DNA from 2 places in the Lutibacter profundi genome. Region 2 is predicted to be linked to the other one. Evidence: riboswitches for the same ligand, from Rfam matches in the RefSeq annotation. Region 2 holds a riboswitch; the other holds the start of a gene.
The links. Region 2 has a riboswitch for cobalamin ahead of nrdG (anaerobic ribonucleoside-triphosphate reductase activating protein). Riboswitches for the same ligand answer to the same signal wherever they lie in the genome.

Region 1 (3,432 bases), 390 kb from region 2:
TAAAGGTATTAAAGCGCTTGGTAATCAATTAACTACAGATAAGATGAAACAAGTGAATTTATTAGAGCCATTACCTTATGAACCTCCAATAATTGAAAATGTAGAAGTAAATGATGAAGAGATAATTGATAGTAACAGTGTAGAGAAAACAGCTGAAAACAATCAAACTAATTTAAAGAGAGGTAAAGATGTTGATAATGCCACAAAAGAAGATGATGGACAGATAACACTATTTTAATTTCTCATAAAAAGTAAACTCATAGTCTTTTAATAATTCTGGATGTGCCATTTTAATAATATCTTTCAATACTAAATCGGGTCGGGCAGGAGCTAATTCAAAATAAAGAACACCTCCTTTTTCACCTTTTTTATTAACAAATGTAAAAATATTATGATGTTGAAAAGCGTTAAATTTAGCGTAAATACTATTGGCATTTTTAAGTTGTTCCATAGTTTTGTAATAACTGGGAGAAATCCATAATTCGGCGTCTTTTCCTTTTTCAAAAACATTTTCAATATTTAAAGAAAGGCTTCCTTTTCCTTTAGAATTTTTCCATAAATAATTAGTATTCGCATCCTGTAAAAAAGTAGCTTCAAAACTGTTACCTGCAGGTAAATTCCAAATATCTTTAAAAAGTCCACCAGAAATAATAGTCGGTATTTTTTCAGCTTTTAAAGCAATAGATTTGGCATTTAAATAATTTTTTTCAATGTTTTTGAATATACTATCAGCTTCACGTTCTTTATTAAATAATACACCAAAAAACTTAATCCATTCAGCCCTGCCTAGAGGAGTTTCTTCTAACCAGTCACCATTTAGGAGCACAGGAATTCCAAATTTTTGAATAATATTAAACATTTTATTGTTGCTAGTTATAGAAAACCCTATTACAGCATCTGGTTGTAACTCAAGTAATAATTCAGTATTTATATTTTCTTCATTCCCTAGCTCTTTTATGTCACCATTTTTAATTAATACCCTTGTTTTTTTTGATGAAATATATTTAGTGTTTGGAAATCCAACTAATTTAGTTTCAACACCTAACAATTCTAACATAGGGATATGTGTAGTACTAGTTACTACAATTGATTGTAATGGTGTTTTTAAGGTATTTAACTGCTTTTTACCCAATGAATCAGTCAATATATATTCAAAAGTTTCTTTTGAGTTTTGGTAAGGAGCTTTTATACTAAGTTTAGTGTATTTTTTATAATGTTTAATCTCAAAGCCTTTTGCGTATTTTATAGCGTTATCAACAGTGTTTTCTCCATTAAAAGAATTTTTGTTTTCGTTCTTTTTACAAGAATAAATAAGTAATAGGAAAAATATGGATGTTAAAAATTTTATGACAAATAGTTTCATTAAAAATTAATTTTTACAAATGTAATATTTTATATATTTAATGGTACAAATTGGTCTTAATTAATTAAATTTGTTGCCGATTATGGTTTTTATTTATGCTTCTGTATAAATAAATTAAAAGGGAATTCGGTTAGAAACCGAAGCTGTACCCGCAACTGTAAGCTTTGTCGAATTTTTTCGATGGTTGTTATTAAACTTTATAACCACTGTTCAGTTTTTTTGAATGGGAAGGTGAATAACAATACGCAAGCCAGGAGACCTGCCAAAATCATTTTAATTAACACTTTCGGGAGAAAAGTAAATTAGGTATGAAACAGTTTAGCAGATTTTTATTTTTTTTATTTCTTATTAATAATTGGAGCTCTTATGGGCAAAAAGATTCAATTGTAGCCCTAGATATTGTTGTTTTAAGTGATGTTAAATTGAAGAAATTTTCTGCAGGATACAATGTGAATGAAATTTTAGATTCTGTAATTAAAACACAAACCTCATTAACTGATTTACTCAATTTAAATACGTTAATTTATTTCAAGACAAATGGTTATGGAATGATTTCTTCACCATCATTTAGAGGTACAAATGCATCACAAACTGCAGTTATTTGGAATGGTATAAATATAAATTCTCAGTTAACAGGACAAACAGATTTTAACAACGTTTCAATAGTTAATTACAATGAGATAACTGTTAAAAGAGGTGGGAGTTCAGTACAATACGGTAGTGGTGCTATTGGAGGTAGCATACACCTCAACAATTCTTTTCATTTTTACAATCATTTTATAAATGAGATTCAAGTTTCTTATGGTAGTTTCAACACCTTAAATACTTCATATAAATTAAGTGCGGGTACTACTAAAAGTTACATAACTACAGGAATTGATTATAAGAAATCTGAAAATGATTACAAATACTTAGGATATGGTGAAAAAAATGAAAATGGAGCTTATAATTTTTTGGGTTTCAACTTTAATGCTGGGTATTTTATAAATGAAAATGTACTGCTAAAATTATTTCATAATTCTAGTTTAAATGACAGAAATTTATCAGGAACATTAACATATAACGCAAAAGATGCTTACAAAAATAATGATTCCAAAACACTGTTAGTACTTGATTTTTTAGATGAAAAATTCTCATCAAATTTAAATTTAGCACATATTTATGAAGACTATAAGTATTATCCAAATAACGAAAATAACACTCAATTTTCGTTCGGAAAAGTGAATACTTTTATTGTGAAATACGATGCTTCATTATTTTTTAAATCTGCAAATTTATTAGTAAAAGGAATATTAGAATATGATAGTGTAAAAGGAAGTGGTAGTAATATTGGTTTCAACCAGAGAGATGTATTTTCAGCTGTTTTTTTGTTAAATCATAAATTAACGCCAAAAATAGATTACGGTGTTAATATTAGAACAGAAGTTACAAATCAATACAACGTTCCATTAATTTTTTCAATAGGTTCAAATTTTAAAATTACTAAGTTTTATACGTTACAACTAAATACTTCAAAAAATTATAGAATACCAACATTTAATGATTTATACTGGGTTCCTGGCGGAAATACTACTTTAAAACCTGAAAATTCATATCAATTTGAACTAGGAAATGATTTTAATTTTAATTCTCAAAAAATTAATTTAACAGGGTATTATATCAACTCTAAAGATATGATAAAGTGGTTGCCAAATAGGAATAATATTTGGTCACCTATTAATGTTGAAGAAGTTGAAAGTTATGGCATTGAATTTAAGTATGAAGTACTAAAGAAAATTGGAAACAATACGTTTGAGTTTTTAACAAATTATGGGTATACCATTTCAAAAAATGTTCAAACAAATAACCAATTAATTTATGTGCCAAAAAATAAAATAACAGGAACATTTTCTTATAATTATAAGAAATTCTCAGCTTATTATCAATTACTATATAATGGTAGTGTTTATACTACAACCGATAATTTTAGTGATTTAAGTTCATACGATATTTCAGATGTAGGTGTGGGTTATAAGTTATCTAGCAAAAAGAAAGAGGCTACTATAATAACGTTTAAAGTACAAAATATT
Region 2 (3,432 bases):
CAATCACGAGGAACAAATAAACCATCTTCTCTATCCCATTTTGCATTTTTTACCCCTAAATTTTCTGCTGGAACAAACTCGGTATTAAACATATATCCATATTGTTTTTTTGCTTCTTTATTAGCATCATAGATAACTTTTAGTTGTTTGGTTATGAAATCTTTATAAATTATGCTATTTTTAGCTATAATTCCTTTGCTCTCAGCAGCCTCAACCATTCCATTTATTCCAATAGTTAAAAATTGTTTGTCTAATGAAATAAACCCTGCATCATAAACAGGTAACATTCCTGCTTCTTTATATTCTTCAATCAATTTTCTATAAGCAACTTGATACTTATGAATTTTATTTATTTCAGTTTTGAGGTTTTTATCTTTTTGTATTAACCGGTTCATATTTAATGTAATTACATTAATTGACCCGGTTGAAACTCCTCCAGCACCAAGAGAGTAACTAAATGTATTATCGCTAATTTCATTTCTTAATCTGCAGCAAGATGCTAAACTGTCTGCACTTTCTGATTGATAAATAAAGAACGAATTTCCCTCGCTTAATTCTGTTGCACACATATCTGCAAATTCAGAATCAACGGGCTTCCCATTCTTAACCAGCATTGCAGCGGTAACAACAGGAAATGTTAATACTGCTTTTTCTCTTTCTTTATTAAACCATTTCATAAAAAACTGTTGCATTTTTTTTAGGCTATCCCATTTAGGCTTACTCATATCAGGAAACACAAAATCATCAAACATGCTATTGAAATACAATTCATCATACAAGGATATATTCCAAAAAACGGATTGATAACCACGAGCTGCAGCTGGTTGATTAATAGCGTAAACGGCATGTTGAAGATGGTTGAAAACTGACTTCTTATTTGTATTTAAATAATCATCACCAAAATCCTTTTTTGCAAAATAATCAAAATACAACAAAAATTCAACTGTTGCCAAAGCACCTGCAAACTGTGAACTAACAGCAAAAACTAGATTTACAAACTCTCCACAAAAACTTTCCAAATGTTGCGGAGCTTTACTTTCGCCTCCAAGTTTGGTTAATCCATCAAATAAAAAGGGATACATACTAATTGATACACAATATGGTTTTAATGATGTTTCGTCATGAACATATATTTCATGAGATTCTATTTGTCTAACATATTCATTGGCTAAGTCTTTGTCAAATAATTGAGCAATCTTGTTTTTTACTAATTGTCTATTTACTTGTACATTAATGTCTTTGTTAAGTTCTGCTTCCATGGTGGCAATATTTTTTGAAGAAACATTAGCATTGGCATCTATTTTTGAACCATCAGCAGCATTGTTTGCATTAATATAGTTATTAATAAAATTAATTTTTTTATTTATCTGTTCTTGTGATAGTCTAATCATAGCTTAATAGTTTTTAAGAATAAATGATTTAATTTTTTATTTGTTTGTACTTCCAAAAATTTCTGATTCGTTGTAAGGCTTTCTAAACCTCCTTTTTCAGATATCCATTTTCCAGTTTTAATCCATGTAAGATGATTTAAAATGGATTTTTCAATTTTATCTTCACCAGAATAAAGACATGTTTTGTAGCCTTTTTTTTGAGCATATTTTAAATGGGAAATAAGTTCTTGTTTATTCCATTCTCCACCCATAAACAAAACGCAACTGGCAAATCCGCTGTATTTTATTAATGTATTTTGGAAAATAGTAGAAGTAAGTTTTTGCCCATTATTTTCTTTCCACAAAATAGGAGAATGACAACCTTCACAGTGAACTTTACAACCGCAAATGCTAAAACATATACTAACTTCTCCAGGTACTTCTTGTAGTACAATTTGAATGGTAGAATAATTCATTTTTTCTAAATTTTATTAGTAAAAAAGTCATTAATAATTCTGTCAAAAAAGGTACGGTTATTCTAAAATTGAATATATCGTGCCAATAACTTTTTGCCCGAAAGTTTGACATTCTTTTGAAAGAGGCAGGTCTTCTGACTTACTCCAGTTTTTACGTCTTCCCATCTGCCATCAGGCAAACAGTGACAAAGAATGTAAAAACCATAAAGAGTTTACAGCTGCGGGAACAGTTCAGGATTTACACCTAATTCCCTTTTAATCCAATACAATTGCCTATTGTAATAGAACCAAATTCATATCAAATGTAAAGGGATTTTTCTTAAAATTTGTACAACTTAAAATAAATTATTAAAAAACTTATTAACAGAAAAAGATTATTTTTTTGATAGCATGTTTCAAAATATGGTTATAGGCTAAAATGAATATTCGGTTAGTTAAACAGGGTGTTTTTGTGTTATTTTACTTAATTCTACAATTTGCTATTTACAGAGTTATCCAAAGTATTTATTTAGCTGGAGCTAATTTAGACACTCACCTAAAACGCATAAAATAAGTTATTTATATTTTATTTTAAACCTTCTATTTTATTGTTCGTATTTGTTATTGTCTATTTTATTAAATAATATTGATTTAAAATCTTATTGAAAGACCACCTCCTGTACCAAATCGGTTATCATAACTTGCCATCAAAGAAAAATTTCTTGAAAGCATATACTCTGCTCCTACGCTCCAAACGGTTTCAGATTCATAATTAATTCCGGTTGAAAAATTATTTACTAGCCCAAAATCTAATTGATATTCATAATAACCAAAAACAGAAAATTTTGGGAATAGCATTATGCTTCTTCCTATTGAAACTCGAGGTCTTAATTCACTATCAATTCGAGCATCTATACTGAATAAATAAGGTGATAAATATCGAATTCCTGCCACAGCTACGGTATTGAATTCATCTAAATTATCTGCAATTTTATTTTCAATATTTACACCTCCAAATACTCTAAAGTAATCGTGTAAATAATATTCATAAGTTACTTCTGCTTCTAAATTCTCATTCCATCCATATTCAAAGGATATATTAAATTGATTTCGAATATTAGATGTTGAGGCATTTAATGAAATTGCATTTGAAGCTATATCTAACAATCCCCAAGAGTAATATCTGTCTGTTTCAGCCACTCCTGTTTTAATAGGAAATCCTTTCATCCTTATATCTCTTGGCGTATCATAACTTATTACACGAGCCATTCCGCCCATTAAATGGTATAATATATGGCAATGAAAAAACCAATCACCATATTCATTTCCGTAAAATTCTATGGTAACTGATTCCATTGGAGGAACATTTACCGTGTGTTTTAATGGAGAATATTCTCCGTTTTTGTTAAGTACCCTAAAAAAATGCCCGTGTAAATGCATTGGGTGATGCATCATAGTAAGGTTGTTTAATGTAATTCGAGTTACTTGATTTCCTTTTATTTTTATTTTATCAGCTTCGGATAATGGCACACCATTCATACTCCAAATATAACGTTGCATATTTCCGGTAAGATTCAGTAATATTTCTTTTACAGGAATCTCTTTAT

Region 1: it holds a riboswitch for cobalamin, as region 2 does, so the genes downstream of both, Lupro_RS01475 (TonB-dependent receptor plug domain-containing protein) here and nrdG (anaerobic ribonucleoside-triphosphate reductase activating protein) in region 2, are expected to answer to the same signal.

Annotation. Positions count from the first base shown of each region.
Region 1 is NZ_CP013355.1:323,340-326,771, forward strand. Features, by position in the region: gene Lupro_RS01465 (DNA gyrase/topoisomerase IV subunit A) at 1-238, shown strand, start outside; gene Lupro_RS01470 (ABC transporter substrate-binding protein) at 230-1,363, opposite strand; cobalamin riboswitch at 1,430-1,644, shown strand; gene Lupro_RS01475 (TonB-dependent receptor plug domain-containing protein) at 1,672-3,432, shown strand, end outside.
Region 2 is NZ_CP013355.1:711,419-714,850, forward strand. Features, by position in the region: gene nrdD (anaerobic ribonucleoside-triphosphate reductase) at 1-1,391, opposite strand, end outside; gene nrdG (anaerobic ribonucleoside-triphosphate reductase activating protein) at 1,388-1,846, opposite strand; cobalamin riboswitch at 1,954-2,153, opposite strand; partial or broken gene Lupro_RS03135 (multicopper oxidase domain-containing protein) at 2,477-3,432, opposite strand, start outside.